DNA from 4 places in the Micromonospora sp. NPDC049048 genome. Region 3 is predicted to be linked to each of the others. Evidence: riboswitches for the same ligand, from Rfam matches in the RefSeq annotation. Region 3 holds a riboswitch; each other region holds the start of a gene.
What was found. Region 3 has a riboswitch for cyclic di-AMP ahead of ACGFIG_RS11620 (coiled-coil domain-containing protein). Riboswitches for the same ligand answer to the same signal wherever they lie in the genome.

Region 1: it holds a riboswitch for cyclic di-AMP, as region 3 does, so the genes downstream of both, ACGFIG_RS23585 (C39 family peptidase) here and ACGFIG_RS11620 (coiled-coil domain-containing protein) in region 3, are expected to answer to the same signal.
Region 2: it holds a riboswitch for cyclic di-AMP, as region 3 does, so the genes downstream of both, ACGFIG_RS20380 (NlpC/P60 family protein) here and ACGFIG_RS11620 (coiled-coil domain-containing protein) in region 3, are expected to answer to the same signal.
Region 4: it holds a riboswitch for cyclic di-AMP, as region 3 does, so the genes downstream of both, ACGFIG_RS08635 (coiled-coil domain-containing protein) here and ACGFIG_RS11620 (coiled-coil domain-containing protein) in region 3, are expected to answer to the same signal.

What each region holds. Positions count from the first base shown of each region.
Region 1 covers NZ_JBICTM010000007.1:361,016-365,293, forward strand. The annotation lists gene ACGFIG_RS23580 (alpha/beta fold hydrolase) at 1-398, opposite strand, end outside; gene ACGFIG_RS23585 (C39 family peptidase) at 502-1,362, opposite strand; cyclic di-AMP (ydaO/yuaA leader) riboswitch at 1,595-1,735, opposite strand; gene ACGFIG_RS23590 (acyltransferase family protein) at 2,077-3,324, opposite strand; gene ACGFIG_RS23595 (polysaccharide pyruvyl transferase family protein) at 3,636-4,278, shown strand, end outside.
Region 2 covers NZ_JBICTM010000006.1:171,903-176,180, forward strand. The annotation lists gene ACGFIG_RS20370 (pyridoxamine 5'-phosphate oxidase family protein) at 1-195, opposite strand, end outside; gene dcd (dCTP deaminase) at 274-852, shown strand; gene ACGFIG_RS20380 (NlpC/P60 family protein) at 907-1,947, opposite strand; cyclic di-AMP (ydaO/yuaA leader) riboswitch at 1,960-2,094, opposite strand; gene ACGFIG_RS20385 (N-acetylmuramoyl-L-alanine amidase) at 2,333-4,278, shown strand, end outside.
Region 3 covers NZ_JBICTM010000003.1:224,751-229,028, reverse strand. The annotation lists gene ACGFIG_RS11630 (HelD family protein) at 1-341, shown strand, start outside; gene ACGFIG_RS11625 (cation diffusion facilitator family transporter) at 419-1,336, shown strand; cyclic di-AMP (ydaO/yuaA leader) riboswitch at 1,490-1,621, shown strand; gene ACGFIG_RS11620 (coiled-coil domain-containing protein) at 1,635-2,705, shown strand; gene ACGFIG_RS11615 (1-phosphofructokinase family hexose kinase) at 2,914-3,891, shown strand; gene surE (5'/3'-nucleotidase SurE) at 3,888-4,278, shown strand, end outside.
Region 4 covers NZ_JBICTM010000002.1:700,836-705,113, forward strand. The annotation lists gene ACGFIG_RS08630 (YibE/F family protein) at 204-1,547, shown strand; cyclic di-AMP (ydaO/yuaA leader) riboswitch at 1,714-1,845, shown strand; gene ACGFIG_RS08635 (coiled-coil domain-containing protein) at 1,849-2,865, shown strand; gene ACGFIG_RS08640 (carbonic anhydrase) at 2,942-3,688, opposite strand; gene ACGFIG_RS08645 (helix-turn-helix transcriptional regulator) at 3,897-4,238, shown strand.

The sequences.
Region 1 (4,278 bases), on a different contig from region 3:
CAGGTCACCGGCCGGGTCGCCAACTCGCCTGCCTTCGCCAGCTCCGCCGGTGACCAGACCGCCTTGATGCCGACCCCGACCACGGCGTCCACCGGCAGGCCGGCGCCGCGGGCGGCCAGCGCCAGCCCGACCACCCCGCCGAGGGAGTGGCCCAGCACGACGAGCCGTTCCCCCGCCGGCAGAGCGGCGGCGATCCGCGCGGCCAGCCCCGCGAACGAGTACTCCGGCAGCGGCGGCGACCAGCCGTGGCCGGCGAGGTCCGGCGCCAGCCACCGCCCCGCCCACCGGCGTTCCAGCAGCGGCGCCAACGGCAGCCACACCTCGCCGGTGGCGCCCATGCCGTGCAGCAGCAGGAGCACGCGCCGGCCGTCCTCCCGGTCACCCGTTCCGTCGACCATGCAGCGCAGTGTGTCACCCGGGCGGGCCGAGGGCGAGGGCCGTGACCCGGACACGACATCGGGCGCCGGCCCCCGGGTGGGAGCCGACGCCCGGCGGTGTCGCTCAGGCGGAGTAGCCGCGGGTGGCGGCCCAGTTCGCCAGGGCGATGGTGCTCATCCAGTACGAGGCGGTCGCGGGGTTCGCCGAGTCGGCGATCTTCACCAGCCGGCCCTCGTCCTGGTAGCCGACGACGGCGACGTAGTGACCGCCGGGGAACGAGTGCCAGCCGCCGTTGGTGTCCGTGGCGCTGCCGGCCACGTTCACCACGACGCCCCGCCCGTCGCCGATGGCCGCGACGACGTCGGCCTGGAGCCGGTCCATCTGGGCCGGGGTGGCGGCGCCGCCGGGAATCATCCGGGTCCGGTACGGCGCACCCTTCACCGTCGCGTTCAGCACGCGGGTGGTGTCCTCGGCGGAGTCGGTGCCCATCTGGTCGGTACCCAGCTGGGCGCCGAGGGTGTCCTGGCTGCGTGCGATGCCGGCGGCGCTGAGGGCGTGCCGGACGGCCGCCGGGCCGCAGTTGTAGAAGGTGGTCTGGGCCTGGTAGTCGTAGTTCAGGCTCTTGGCCGCCGGGGGCTTCGGCCGCTCCGGCTCACGGGTCACATCCGGGTTGGCGGCGGCGCTGGAGGCGCTGGCCGAGGGGGCTGCGCTGGAGGCCGCCGGAGCGGCGCTGGACGGGACGGCGCTGGACGGGGCGGTCGTGACCCGGGCCGCTCCGCGCGAGGCGGCGTCGTCGTCGCGCGATTCGGTCGCGGCGACCGGGGCCTGCGCGGCGGCGGGGGCCTCGTCGGTGCTGGCCAGCAGCGCGCCCGTGCCCGACGCCAGCACGAGCGCGGCGGCGGACGCGGCGGCCAGCTGGTACGGACGTTCGGACGTGAGGCGACGCAGCTGTCGCTTGAGGTGGTGCTTCACGGTTTCCTCCACGGGCTCGGGGTGGGCAGCCCGCGATCCGTGCCGAGGGCAGGGCGGACCGACCGCGCGGACGGACGTCCGCGCGGGGTGCTGGGCTGCTCAGGGGGTGCGCCCGGGAAGCCGGGCGACGAACGACGGTGACCGGTCGGTCAGCTCACGACCTGCTGGCCGAGGAGCGCGGGCACCGCGACGCCGTGGAGACGGCGGAACAACCGAGGGGCGGATGGGTGCTGCACGAGGATGGAACTCCTTCCGACACCGCCGACCGGGTTAGCTGACGGATTCGGGCGGGAAGAACGCCCTACCAAGGGCCTACGGCCCTCGGATTCACCCCATGAAGCAGTGGGTCCCCGGTTCGTCGTTCACGATTAGGCGGGTCGGCGCGGCGTCGCCCTCTGGCGATCGGGTACCGCACCGGACGCGCCGACATTACTGGCCGGTTCGCGCCCTGCCAACCCCACCCCACCTGCCTAAACCTGGATCCTGGGCCCGATTTTGCGGGCATCGAGCCACTGTCGTGACTCAATGGGACGACCGTTTCTGGGAGCCCTCCGGGGGACGAGGGGTCAAGCAGGCGGACATCGGCACCCCGAATTCGCGGCGTGAATCGACCCGCGCACGTTGGTTGACCGATTCGGCGCCGTGGTGACCGGCGTCACCGAAACGGTGGGATTACCGTCCGTGCGCGGGCCGGCCCCGGCGGGAACGTCCCGCCCGCCGGGACGGTCAGCGTGAGTCGACGTACGTCGGTCGGTCCCCGGTCCGTGGCTCGGCGGACCGGGGGCGCGGCACGGCGCTGTCCCGCTTCCCCGACGCCTCCGCCGGCCCGGTACCGCCGGAGGTGCTCCCGGCGTCGTCCCCGCCGGGCGGCGTCGGCCGGGCGGGCCGGCGCGGGGTGAGCAGCCGCATCATCGGCTTCTCCACGAAGCGGTGCAGCAGGCCGGCCAGGGCCAGGTTCACCAGCAGGAAGCCGAGCACCACCGCCAGTCCCCACCAGCCGCGGAAGCCCACGCCCCAGTCGCCGGTGAGCCGCAGGACGGTGATCATCACCAGGACGTGCACCAGGTAGAAGGCGAAGGAGACCTCGCCGAGCCAGATCATCGGACGGGACCGCCACGGCGAGCGCCGCCCGCGCACGTCCGCGTCGGCCGCCGCGGTGATGACCAGGATGTACGCCACCGAGAGCAGGGCCGCCCACAGTTCGGCGCGGACCCACTGCGCGGCGACCAGCCAGGTCGCCACGAAGACGAGGCTGGCGACGGGCAGGCGCGGGCCCCGCCAGCGGCCCCGCCGCATCAGCTCGGCGGCGGCGACGCCCATCCAGAACTCCAGCGACCGTACGGGCGGGAAGACCTGGGTGAACCACCAGCGGCTCTCCTCCGGCACCAGGGCCTGGCCCGGCCAGAGCGCCAGGATCAGCAGCGGCACCGCGACCACGACGGCCCACAGCGCCCACGGCCGGGCCCGGCGGATCAGCGGCAGCGCCAGCGGCAGGCAGAGGTAGAAGAAGAACTCGCAGGACAGCGACCAGCTGACCGTGTTGATGCTGTAGAAGTGGCCCGGCCGGGGGTCCCAGGCCTGGAGGAGGAACAGGTTCTCCACGGCGACGAACCGGTCCACCGGGTCGGCGAACCAGGCCGCGACCGCCAGGGCCGCCCCCCACAGCACCACGTGGCTCGGCCAGATCTTGGCCACCCGGCGGCGCCAGAACGCCCGGCGGGTGTCGGTGGGCCGCGCCGACCAGACCAGCACGAAGCCGCTGAGGATGAAGAAGAACTGCACGCCGGACAGGCCGAGGGTGAAGATCCAGTCCACGACGGCCTTGTGGCCGGGCTCGGCGATGATGCCCATCGTCGCGGCGTGGAACCCGAAGACGAGCAGGGCGGCGACCCAGCGCAGCCCCGTCAGCGACGGCAGGCGGTTGGCCGAGGACGCGGGCCGTTCGGCCGGCGCGACGGTCGCGGCGTCCGTCATGCCGACATCCCGGCGCTCCGCAGGCTCACCAGCACGTACGTCTCCTCCTCGGCCCTCCGCGGGCAGGCGCCCCGCGGGGCCTGCTGGCGGCCCACCGGTCGGTACCGCCCGTCGGGCACCCTACCTGCCGAACGTGAGGCTCTGTTCCGTACCGTCCGCGAGTGTCCGTTATGCCCCGACAGGCGTGGACGCCCTCCCCGGTTCCCGATGGTCGAGGCGTTTTGTCCCGAGACGGCAGCGCAGGGCGTCCGGGTCCGCGCCGGATGCCTGGCTAGTATTCCGGGACCCGAAGGTGACGAGAGGCGGGACGAATGCACCGGCGCATCCTGATGCGGGCGAAGAAGGGTCCGTTCGACGTCTACTCCCCCGAGGAGACGTTCGAGCGGAACTGGATCGGCGAGAACAACGGCAACCTCGTCTTCAGCCACGCCGCCCACAAGCTGCTGCGCACCGCCACCGCCGAGATCACCTCGACCGAGTTCAGGGTCAACCTGCGCGAGGCCGACATGATCAACGAGCGGTACGACGTCTACGTCGTACCGCTCGCCAACGCCTTCCGGCGCAGCTACGCCCACCGCATCGAGACCATGACGAAGCTGATCGAGCAGCTGAAGATCCCGGTGGTGGTGCTCGGGGTCGGCGTGCAGACCGACATCCACGGCGACCGGGAGTACCTGCGCCCGATCGACGACGTCGTCACCCGGTTCGTACGGGCGGTCCTCGACCGCTCGCACAGCATCGGCGTCCGCGGCGAGATCACCCACGACTACCTGCGCACCCTGGGCTTCTCGGCCGTCGACGTGATCGGCTGCCCGTCGATGTTCCTGCACGGCGACAGCCTGCGGGTGCAGAAGCGCAAGGCGGCGCTGGCCCCGGAGGACAGGCTCGCGCTCACCGTCTCGCCGTACGTCTCGTCGATGGCGGAGATCATCGCCCGGCACCACGAGCGGTACC
Region 2 (4,278 bases), on a different contig from region 3:
CCGCTTGGGCGAGTCGACGACGAAGCAGAAGAGCCCCTCGTCGGTGATCACGGGGGAGACCGGGTGCACCCGGGGCCCGCCGTCGGCGCGGACGGTGGCCAGGTAGCCGAAGCCCGGCCCGTACTGCTGCATGAGGAGGCGGATCCCGTCGGCGAGGCGGGGCTCGTCGGCGGCGAATTCGGACCAGGAAGCCATGCCGGCATTCTATCGAACAATTGTACGAAGACGCACTCCGACACGCAGGTCACGCACGTCGCTCGCTAAGGTGTGCGGATGCTGCTCTCCGATCGCGACCTGGCCCGCGAGATCGAGGCGGGAACGCTCGCGCTGGAGCCGTTCGAGCCCGCGTTGGTGCAACCGTCCAGCATCGACGTACGCCTGGACAAGCTCTTCCGGGTCTTCAACAACCACCTCTACACCCACATCGACCCCGCCCAGCAGCAGGACGACCTCACGTCGATGGTCGAGGTGCCCGACGGCGAGCCCTACGTGCTGCATCCCGGCGAGTTCGTGCTCGCCTCGACGCTGGAGGTCATCTCGCTCGGCGACCAGCTCGCCGGCCGCCTGGAGGGGAAGAGCTCACTGGGCCGGCTCGGCCTGCTCACCCACTCCACGGCGGGCTTCATCGACCCGGGCTTCTCCGGCCACGTCACCCTGGAGCTGTCCAACGTGGCCAACCTGCCGATCACGCTCTGGCCGGGCATGAAGATCGGGCAACTCTGCATCTTCCGGCTCTCGTCGCCGGCGGAGCACCCGTACGGCTCGGTCGTCTACGGCTCGCGCTACCAGGGGCAGCGCGGGCCGACCCCGAGCCGCTCCTGGCAGCACTGGCGCACCTGGCCGACCCGCTGACCCGACCTGCGAGCGGGCGGAGGGCCCCCGCCGGGCGGGGACCCTCCGGGCACGTCAGCCGGGTCGGCCGTAGCTGTGGATCGGGCCGTCGTCGACCTTCTTCATCTTGATCGGCACCCCGGCGCGGGAGGCGTGCACCACCCAGCCCCCGCCGACGTACATGCCGACGTGGTGCAGGTCGCTGTAGTAGAAGACCAGGTCCCCCGGGCGCAGCTCGCTCCGGCTGACGGACGCGGTGACCCGGCGCTGCTGCGCGGCGTTGTGCGGCAGCGAGACCCCGGCCTTCGCCCAGGCGGCGAGCATCAGGCCGGAGCAGTCGTACGAGTTCGGCCCCTCGGCACCCCAGACGTAGGGCTTGCCGATCTGGGCACAGGCGAACTTCACGGCGGTACCGGCCGGGCCGCCGGGGTAGCCGGCCGGGCAGGGGGCGGGACGCAGCGGCCCGCCGCCGCCGTTGCCGTAGACCCGCAGCCGCAGCTTCTGCAACCGGTCGATCTCGGCGTTGATCTGCTTCTTCTTCGCCGCGAGCTGGGCCTCGGTGCGGCTGAGCTGGACGACCATCTCGTCCAGCGGCGCCTTCTTCGCGGCCAGTTGGTCGCGCAGCTCGGCGACCTGCCGCACGTCCTGCTGCTGGTGCTGGGCGAACCGGTCGAGCAGTTCGAGCTGCCCGACCATCTCGCTGGGCGAGCGGCTGCCCAGCAGGGCGTTGACGACGGAGACGTTCTCGCCCTTGTAGGCGCGGGCGGCCAGGGCGCCCACCTTCTCCATCGCCTCGTCGACCCGCTTCTCCAGCGGCCCGATCTGCGCGGCGAGCGCGTTCGCCTGCTTGCGTCTGGCGGCCAGGTCCTGTCGGGTGGCGTTGTGCCGCTCGATGATCGGTTCGAGCTTGTTCCAGTCCTCGTCGATCTGCCGCTCGATCTCGGCGACCGTCGGTTCGGCGTGGGCCGCCGTGGCGCCACCGGTCAGGACGACGGCGAACGCGGCGAGGGCGGCGAGGGCGGTGGTGCAGCGGTACCAGCGTGGGCGCGGCGCAGCCGTCGTCGGGTCGGTGCGGACCGACCGGGCCGACGGTGGCCGCGGGGCATGGTGTGCCACCGGGCTGCGTACTCCTTCTTCCGGACCGCCTACCGGGTTAGCTGACGGGTTCGGGCGGGAAGGGGACGCCCTACCGCAGGGGCTGCGGATTCACCCCGGGAACCTGGGTCCCCGGCTCGCTCGTGAGCGACTCGGCGGTGTCGGACCGCCACCGCCCGGGTTGGACGGATTGTCACCGGCCGACGAATGACCAGAGTAGAGACGGCCGTTATCGATCCGCAACCCTGCGGGCAGTGACACTCCGTACCCACCCGCGCCTGGCGAATCCGCAACCCGGAAGACGAAGATTTTCTTCCTTCTGAAGTGTCAGACAGAAAGGTATTGACCAAAGGCGGCGGGCGGGGCGAAGGTGGCCCCACCTTTGCCCGCCCGAACTGGGGGTCTGATGCACCTGTCAGCGACATCGAGGAGCAGACGCGTCCTGCTGGCCGCCGCCGTGGCCGCCGCCCTGACGGCGACGCCGCTCACCGCCGCCGGATCCGCCGCCGCAGCGACGCCGGTGACCGACCGGCAGCAGCAGTACGCCGCCGCGTCGGCCGAGTACGGCGTGCCGGAGAGCGTCCTGCTCGGGGTCTCCTACCTACAGTCCCGCTGGGACACCAACGCCGGCACGCCGAGCACCAGCGGCGGCTACGGACCGATGCACCTCACCGACGCCGAGCACGTCGCCGCCCTGTCCGGCGGCACCCACCACGACGAGGGCAGCGAGGACCCGCGCGGCGACGACTCCCGCCCGTCCCTGGCCGAGGCCAACGAGCCGCCGGCCGCCGCCCCGCCCGCCGAGGCGCTCCGGACGCTCGACGCCGCCGCGGAACTGACCGGCGCCAGCGAGGAGGCGCTGCGCACGGACGTCACGGCGAACATCCGGGGCGGCGCGGCGCTGCTGGCCGCGTACCAGAAGGAGATCGGCGCCCCGGTCGGTGCCGGCACCGACCCCGCGGCCTGGTACGGCGCGGTGGCCCGGTACTCGGGCGCGGACAGCGCCGACGCCGCGGCGGCCTTCGCCAACGAGGTGTACGCCACCATCGCCACCGGCGACAGCCGGCTGACCGACGACGGGCAGCGCGTCACGCTGGCCGGCAGCGCGGTCCAGCCGGACCGTTCCTGGCTGGACCGGCTGCGGCTGCGCAAGCTCGCCCGGCCCGACGGGCTGGAGTGCCCGGTCGACATCTCCTGCGAGTGGATCCCGGCGCCGTACCAGCAGTACGGGCCCGCCCTGGGCGACTACGGCAACCACGACCTGGCGAACCGGCCCACGCAGCAGAAGATCGAGTACATCGTCATCCACGACACCGAGGGCTACTTCGGCCCCAGCGTCAACCTGGTCAAGGACCCGAAGCGGGTGGGCTGGCACTACACCCTGCGCTCGGTCGACGGCCACATCGCCCAGCACATCAAGACCAAGGACGTCGGCTGGCACGCCGGCAACTGGTACGTGAACGCCAAGTCCATCGGCCTGGAGCACGAGGGCTTCGCCGGGCACGGCACCTGGTACACCGAGGCGATGTACCGCACCTCCGCCAAGCTGGTCCGTCACCTGGCGCGGCAGTACAACATCCCGCTGGACCGCAACCACATCATCGGCCACGACAACGTCCCCGGCACCGTCGCCGCGAACGTGCGCGGCATGCACTGGGACCCGGGACCGTACTGGGACTGGTCGCACTACTTCGACCTGCTGAAGGCGCCGTTCAAGTCGACCGGCACGCACCGGACCGGGCTGGTCACCATCGACCCCGACTTCGCCACCAACCAGCCGCCGTTCACCGGCTGCAACCGGCAGCCGCCGGGCGTGCCGAACCCGCCGCCGGCGGAGGCCCCCTGCCCGCTGCGCGGCTCCTCCGCGCTGTTCCTGCACAACGCGCCGAGCCACGACGCGCCGCTGGTCAACGACATCGCGTTGCGGCCCGACGGCACCCCCAACACCAAGTACGTCTCCGACCACGGCGCCCGCGTCTCGGCCGGCCAGACGTACGCGCTGGCGGAGGTCCAGGGCGACTGGACCGCGATCTGGTACCTCGGGCAGAAGGGGTGGTTCCACAACCCCGCCTCGAAGCCGACGGCGAAGTGGTCCGTCGGGTTCGTCGTGACCCCGAAGGCCGGTAAGGCCACCATCCCGGTGTACGGCCGGGCCTACCCGGAGCAGGCCGCGTACCCGGGGGGCGTGCCGTACCAGGCGATCTCGCCGTTGCAGTACACCCTGTCGGCCGGTGAGCGCTACGCCGTCGGCAACCTGCTCCCCGGCGAGTACTACCGGGCCGTCACGTTCGACGGCTCCGCCCCGGGTGACCGGACGGTCGTCCGCGGCGACAACAGGTACGTGCAGGTCCA
Region 3 (4,278 bases):
GCTCGACCGGCGTCGACCCGGTCGCGCTGGTGGTGCCGCCGGCGGAGCTGGAGGCCGCCGTCGTGGCGGCGACCGGCGCGCTGCTCGCCGAGGTGGAGGGCACGGTCGGGGTGATCACGCCGGTGCCGCGCCGCGACGAGGTGGCCGGCTGGCTGGGCACGCTGGGTGCGCCGCGCCTTCAGGTGGTGACCAGTCTGGAGGCCAAGGGCATGGAGTACGACGGGGTGGTCCTCGTCGCCCCGGGCGAGATCCGGGCCGACCCGGGATCGGGGGTACGGACGCTCTACGTGGCGCTGTCCCGGGCCACCCAGCGGCTCACCACCGTCGACCCGACTGGCTGAGCACCAATTACTTGCACACATAGCGATGTGAGCATAGTTTGAACGCGGTTCCGGGCCTCGACAGGGAGGATGGTCGCGTGGGCGCAGGTCATGACCACCACCACGGGTCCGTGGCGAATGCCGCGCACCGCCACCGGGGCCGGCTCTGGGCCGCGTTCGGGCTGCTCGCCGGCCTGATGGTGGTGGAGGCGGTGGCGGCCTTCCGCACGGGCTCGCTGGCCCTGCTGAGCGACGCCGGGCACATGTTCACCGACGTGCTCGGCATCGGCATGGCGCTCGCGGCGATCGCCGCCACCCGTCGGGCGAGCGGCGATCCGCAGCGCACCTTCGGCCTCTACCGGCTGGAGGTGCTGGCCGCGCTCGCCAACGCCATGCTGCTCTCCGGCGTCGCGGTCTACGTCGTGATCGAGGCGGTCCGCCGCTTCGGCGATCCGCCGCAGGTGCTGGCCGGCCCGATGCTGGTGGTCGCCGTGCTCGGCCTGCTCGCCAACGTCGGCGCGTTCGCACTCCTGCGCTCGGGGGCGAAGGAGAGCATCAACGTCCACGGCGCGTACCTGGAGGTGCTCGGCGACCTGCTGGGGTCACTCGGCGTGATCGGGGCGGCGCTGCTGATCGTCGCCACCGGCTGGTGGTGGGCCGACCCGTTGGCGGCGGTCGCGATCGGGGTGTTCATCCTGCCGCGTACCTGGCGCCTCGGCCGGGCCGCGCTGCGCATCCTGGTGCAGGCCGCGCCGGAACACCTCCAGGTCACGGCGGTGCACGACCGGCTGGCCGCCGTGCCGGGCGTCGCCGAGGTGCACGACCTGCACGTCTGGACCCTGACCTCCGGGATGGAGGTGGCCTCGGCGCACCTGACCATGGCGCCCGACGCGGAGGTCGGCGCGGTGCTGCGCGCCGCCCGGGACGCGCTGCACGACGACTTCAAGATCGAGCACGCCACGCTGCAGATCGAGCCGGGAGCGTCCTCCGGGGCCTGTGGGGCAGTCGAGTGGTAATGAGGACAACCTTAAATCTGGGTGGCTATTGTGGCGCTATGCCGGATTTGACTGTTAGTGGACACACACCCTGCGTCACCAGAGCTGCACCAGTCACACCGGCACCGGTAGTCTCGGCTTCGGCCTCCGCCAGGCGGCACCCACCGGTGCCGGCGGTGGCCGCCGCCTAATCGCCCGACGGGGCGAACCGGGGAACCATGTTCGTGGGGTGCATCCGCGTCAGCGGTAGGGATCTTCCGTCCCGAACCCGTCAGCTAACCCGGTCGGCGGCTGACGGAAGGACGCGTGTATGCCAGTGATGGCACCTGTACGACGACGTGCCGCCCGGACGGCGGCCCTGATCGCCACGATGCTCGCCCTCGGCGCCGCCGTGGCCCCGGTCACCGCCGCCCCGGCGGCGGCAGCCACCCGCGCCGGCCTGCTCGCCGCGGCCCCCGGCCAGGACGAGGAGGGCGGCACCCCGGCCCTGCGGGCCCAACTGGAGGCCGCCAGCAAGGGCTACCTCGACGCCAAGCGCGCCCTCGACACGTCGGCCAGGCGGCAGCAGCAGCTGACCGCGCAGCTCAAGACCACCGAGGTGGAGCTGGCGGCGCGCACCGCCAACGTGGGCGAGATCGCGGGGGCCGCCTACCGCACCGGCCGGCTCAGCGTGGCGTCCGCACTTCTCAACAGCGGCTCGCCGGACGGCTTCATGGACCGCGCCGCCGCCCTCGACGCGGTGGCCGCCAAGGAGGACCGGGCCCTGCGCGAGCTCCAGCAGACCCGGGACGACGCCACCCGCACCAAGCTCGCCCTGGACGGCGAGATCCGGGAGCAACGCAAGCAGGTCACCGTGATGGCCAAGCGCAAGGAGCAGGCCGAGCGGGCGCTGACGGTCGCCAACCAGAAGCAGCAGGCCGCGGGCGGAGGCGGCTCGCCGGGCGGCACCTCGAACAAGACGGCGAAGGCGGCGCCGCGCAACTCCGACGGCTCCTGGCCGTCCGAGTCGTGCAGCGTCAACGACCCCACCCCCGCCAACGGCTGCATCACGCCGCGCACCCTGCACGCGCTGAACCAGGCCAAGGCGGCGGGCTTCACCCGCTACGTCTCCTGCTACCGCTCCGGCGGCTCCGGGGAGCACCCCAAGGGCCGGGCCTGCGACTTCGCGGCGCAGAAGGGCGGCTTCGGCGGCGACGCCACGGGCGGCGACCGGACGTACGGCAACAACCTCGCGGCGTACTTCGTGAACAACGCCGACCGCCTCGCCGTGCTCTACGTGATCTGGTACCGGCAGATCTGGTTGCCGAGCAGCGGGTGGAAGTCGTACAGCGGAGCCAACGGCGACCCGTCCAGCGATCACACCAACCACGTACACCTGTCGGTCTACTGACGCCCGCGCCCCGGGTGCCACGCGTCGCGGCACCCGGGGCGTACCGGCGCCCGTCGTCTCCGGCGGCTCCTGGTCCGGCCCTCACGACGCCGCGCCGAAGCCGCCCGGAGTCCGGCCGCACGGACAACGCTCCCGCTACCGTCAGCTCATGCGCGGCCACGCACCGTGCCGACGGTTGGAGGGGTGGGGGCATGAACGGGTACGACGGATGAGCGGGCACGTGATGGTCTTCGCGCCCACGCCCCGGCTGACGGTGACCGTGGACCAGCCCAGCGAGGCGCCGGAGCTGCACCTGCACCCCGGCGGGCAGGGCGTCTGGCAGGCCCGGATGGTGATGTCGCTCGGGGTCGACGTGGTGCTCTGCACCGCCCTCGGTGGCGAGATCGGCCAGGTGCTGGAGCCGCTGCTGGTCAGCGAGGGGGTGGACCTGAAGGTGGTGGTCCGCGACTCCGGCAGCGGCGGGTACGTGCACGACCGGCGCGAGGGCTCCCGGCGGGAGATCGTGGACGTGCCCGGCCAGCCGCTCAGCCGGCACGAGCTGGACGAGATCTACAACCTGGCCCTCGGCGAGGGGCTGCGCGCCGAGGTCAGCGTACTGAGCGGGCCGAACGAGCCGTCCCTGGTCCCGGCCGACCTCTACCGCCGTTTCGCCGCCGACCTCGGGGCCAACGGCAGCCGGGTGGTGGTCGACCTCTGCGGTGAGCACCTCGACGCCGTGCTGAGCAGCGGCGTCTTCTTCCTGAAGGTCAGCCACGAGGAGCTGATCGCCGACGGCCGCGCCGACGGCGACGACGAGGAGCAGCTCACCCGGGCCCTCTACGACCTGCACGCCGCGGGCGCCGAGAACGTGGTGGTGAGCCGGGCCGACAAGCCCGCCCTCGCCCTCGTCGACGGCGAGGTCTTCGAGGTGGAGATGCCCCGGCTGGAGGCGGCCGACCCGCGCGGGGCGGGCGACTCGATGACCGCCGGGGTGGCGGCCGTGACGGCACGCGGCGGTGACGTGCGCACCGCGATCCGTACCGGCGCGGCGGCCGGCGCGCTGAACGTGACCCGGCACGGCCTGGGCACCGGCCGGATCGACTCGATCACCGGCCTGGTCGACCGGGTGCGCCTCGTACCGGCGGGCAGCCGGCCGCAGGAGCGGACCAGCCCGGACGAGCTGGCCCACCGGGCGGCCGAGCGATGACGCTGCGCGTACTGGTCACCAACGACGACGGGATCGCCGCGCCCGGCATCCAGGCGCTGGCGCGGGCGGCGGCGGACCGGGGCCTGGACGTGGTCGTCGCCGCGCCGCTGGAGGAGGCGAGCGGCACCAGCGCCGCGATGACCGCCGTGGAGCGCGACGGGCACGTGGTGGTCCACGAGCACCCGCTGCCGGAACTGCCCCAGGTCCCGGCGTTCGCGGTCGGCGGCTCCCCCGGCTTCATCGCGCTGATCGCGGTGCACGGCGCCTTCGGGCCGCCGCCGATGGTGGTGCTCTCCGGCATCAACCGGGGCGCGAACGCGGGCCGCGCCGTCCTGCACTCGGGCACGGTGGGCGCCGCCTTCACCGCCGCCGCGAACGGCTGCCGGG
Region 4 (4,278 bases), on a different contig from region 3:
TGGCCATCCGGACTCCGCACCGCCCGCACCGCGTCCCCCGCCGGGCGGTGGCACCGAGCACCCGCCGCCGGGCGGGGGCCGACGACCGGGGTACGTGACCGCACCGCCACGTGGGGATGGTCCCCCGTCCCAGCCGCGTGGCGAGGCTGAACCGACCGGCCCGCCGGCCCGTACCACGCCCTGGATTCGTTGGGAGACACTCGATGGGCGCCGACCACACCCGTCCCGCTCCGTCCGCCCCGCCGGGCGTACGGCGGGTCCTCTTCGCGACCGTGGTGCCCCTCTTCGTCGCCACGTTGATCGCGGCCCTGGTGCTGTGGCCACGGGACACGCCCGATCCCGTGGCCGGCACCGACACGCCCCGCTACCACGGCACCGTCACGCGGGTGGTGACGGAGCCGTGCCCGCCGGCCCTGGAGACCCCGGAGGGAGGCCCGGGGGAGGCACCGGGCCCCTGCGGCACGGTGACCGTACGGGTGGAGGACGGCCCCGACGCCGGCCAGCAGGTGCAGACACCGATTCCGGCCGGGCCCGGCGCACCGACCGTCGCCGTCGACGACGAGATCATCCTGGTCGAGCTCACCGACCCCGCCGACCCCACGGCCAGCGCCTACAACATCGCCGAACACCAGCGCGGAAAGCCGCTGATCTGGCTGGTGGCGCTCTTCGCGGCCGCCATCGTCGCCTTCGGGCGGTGGCGCGGGCTGGCCGCGCTGGCCGGCCTGGCGGCGAGCTTCGCCATCCTGCTGACCTTCGTGCTGCCCGGGATCAGCGCCGGGAGCCCGCCGCTGCTGGTCGCGGTCGTCGGCGCCGCCCTGATCATGTTCGTGGTGCTCTACCTGACCCACGGCGTGACCGCCCAGACCTCGGTGGCCGTACTCGGCACGTTGGGCAGCCTGGTGCTGACCGGCGTCCTCGGCACCATCGCCACCGCCGCGACCCACCTGACCGGGTTCGGTTCCGAGGACGCCACCACGCTGTCGATGTACCAGGCCGACGTCGACCTGCACGGCCTGCTGCTGGCCGGGATCATCATCGGCTCCCTCGGCGTGCTGGACGACGTCACGGTGACCCAGGCCGCCACGGTCACCGAACTGGCGCACGCCAACCCCGGGCTGTCCCGGACGCAGCTTTACCGGGCGGCGACCCGGGTCGGCCGGGCGCACATCGCCTCGACGGTGAACACCATCGTGCTGGCGTACGCCGGCGCCTCGCTGCCGGTGCTGCTCCTGCTGACGGCCGACTCGCGGGCGGTGACCCAGCTGCTCACCAGCGAGTTCCTCGCCCAGGAGATCGTCCGCAGCGCGGTCGCCACCCTGGGTCTGATCGCCGCCGTGCCACTGACCACCGGGCTGGCGGCCCTGGTGACCACGGCCGGCCGTCGCGGCGGGGACACCGCCGACCGCGCCGCGACCGCGCCGACGCCCCGGCCGGCGACCGACCGGTCCGAGGCGCTGGAGGCCCTCGGCGGGCCGCGCGGGGAAACGCCGTCCGCCGCTCCCACCGGATGGTCCGGCCGGGACAGGAGTACGGACACCGCATGGTGAAACTCCGCAGCGTGACCGACCGGGGCGTCCGGCCTGATAAACGCGTCACTGGTCACCGTGTGCCATTACGAAATAACGCATTTAGTCGGCTTAGGGACGTAGATCCCCGGGAGTGCTCTCGGGTAACCTCGCTGCCGGTCACCATTGAAGGCGCGCAGCGGCGCCTGCGGTGCCGCCGCCCAATCGCCGCCAGGCGAGCCGGGGAACCAGGCACGTGGGGTGAATCCGCGACAGCGGTAGGGGCCACTTCCGCCCCGAACCCGTCAGCTAACCCGGTCGGCGGTCGACGGAAGGGAAAACTGTGACGGCACCCCTACGCCGCTGGCTGACGCCTGTGGTGGCCGTACTCGCCGCGCTGGCGGTCCTCGCCGGCCCTGTTCCGGCGGTGGCCGCACCCACCCCGCCCACGCCCTCCGGGCACGGGGACGACGAGCCCAAGCTGCTCGACGACCTGATCGAGGCCCGCAACCGGTCCTACGTCCAGGCCAAGGCGAAGCTGGCGAAGTCGAAGAAGCGCCAGCTCGAACTCGCCCTGGAGGTCGACCGCGCGCAGGCCGAGCTGAACGCGCTGGCCCCGCAGGTCAGCCAGATCGCCGCCCAGTCCTACCGGACGGGGCGGATCGGGGCGGTGTCGATGCTGCTGGACACCGCCAGCCCCGACTCGTTCGTCCAACGCGCCGCCGCGCTCGACGAACTCAACCTGGTCAACTCCAAGAAGCTCGCCGAGGTGAACGCGGTCAAGGACCGCGCCGAGCAGGCGAAGCTGGCGCTCGACGCCGAGGTGCGCGAGCAGCAGCGGCTGACGAACGAGATGGCCCGCGGCAAGAAGGAGGCGGAGAAGGCGCTCGCCCTGGTCGGCGGCAGAGGGCTGACCGGCGGCAAGGTGGTCGCCACCTCGCCGGTGGCGAAGATCGCGCCGGGTCGTACCGCCGACGGCGACTGGAAGCCCCTGTCCTGCACCGAGGACGACCCCACCACCTCCGGCTGCATCACCGCGCGCACGCTGCACATGTACAAGGAGGTCAAGCGGGCCGGCTTCAACCGGTTCGTCGGCTGCTACCGCTCCGGCGGCCCGTACGAGCATCCGAAGGGCCGGGCCTGCGACTGGTCGCTGCAACGCAGTGGCTTCTCCCCCTGGCACAACGACGACACCTACATGTACGGCAACAACCTGACCGCGTTCCTGGTCCGCAACGCCGACCGGCTCGGCATCTACTACGTGATCTGGAACAGGCAGATCTGGTTCCCGGCGACCGGCTGGAAGTCCTACAGCGGCCCGTCGAACCACACGGACCACGTACACGTGTCACTGCTCTAGCAGCGCCCTCGGGCCACGCACAGGGCCGCCCCCGCCGGACGCGGGAGCGGCCCTGTGTCATCGGGTGGGACCGCAGTCAGGCGAGCGCGACGCTGGCCGCCGGCTCCGGCGCGTCGACCGCGAGGGCGGGCACCGCGGCCACCGTCCGCACCTCGCCGGCGGTCAGCCGGTACGACATGCCGACCACCCCGCAGCGGCCGGCGGCCACCTCGGCGGCGAGCACGGCGGAGCGGCCCAGCATGGCCTCGACGGTGTACGCGATGTGGATGTCGACGATCCCGTCGATGTCCTCCACGCCCTCGGCGGCGGCCCGGCGCAGGCTGGGCACCACGGCGTCCACCACCGCGCACAGGTGGCCCGCCGGTGGGGTGCCGGTGGCGTCCGCCGCACGCGCCGCCTGGACGGCCCCGCAGGAGTCGTGCCCGAGCACCACGATCAGCGGCGTGCCCAGGACCGTGACGGCGTACTCCACGCTGCCCAGCACCTCGGGGCCGATGGTGTGCCCGGCGGTGCGGACGACGAAGAGGTCGCCCAGGCCCCGATCGAAGATGATCTCGGCGGCGAGCCGGGAGTCGGAGCAGCCGACGATCACCGCGAAGGGGTGCTGCCCGTCGGCGACCGCGGCGCGGTGCCCGGCGTCCTGGTTCGGGTGACGCGGGGTCCCGGTCACGAACCGCCGGTTGCCGGCGTGCAGCTCGGCGAGCGCCTGCTCGGGGTTCGTGGGGGCCGGCGCGGTGCCGACGTCGAGCGGGGCGCCCGTCGTCGGTGCCGGGAGCGTCAGCTCCGGGCCTGGTCGGGTGCCTGGCGATCCGGGACGGCTCATCCCCACCTCGCTCCTCGCGTGAACAGCCTGGTCACCCGGGCCGACGCTGGACGCGGGCTGCCACCACGGTCACACGCAGCGCAAGGTACGTCAAGGGATGCGTGATATGCATTTCATATGTCGGCGGCTCCCCCTGCGGCGACTCTCGCCCCTCGCGCACCCGCCGGACGCGAGGGTACGGAGCAAAACACGAAGCGGGGGCCATACGATGGCGGACATGGCGACGACAGGGGAGACCGGGAGCACCCGCAACTGGACGTTCCTCACCAACCACGGGCACGTGCTGCTCGCCATCGCCCGCAACCCCACCGCCCGGCTCCGCGACGTCGCCGACGAGGTGGGCGTCACCGAGCGGGCCGCCCAGGCGATCGTCGCCGACCTGGAAGCCGGCGGCTACCTCTACCGCACCCGGGTGGGCCGGCGCAACGAGTACACGCTGAACCCCGCCGGCCGGTTCCGGCACCCCGCCGAAGCGGACCGGCAGGTCGGCGACCTGCTCGCCCTCTTCACCGACGAGCGGGAGCCGGCGGAGGCCACCGAACGCACCTGACGGCGGATCCGCCCGTACGCCGACCGGCCGCTGTCGCCGG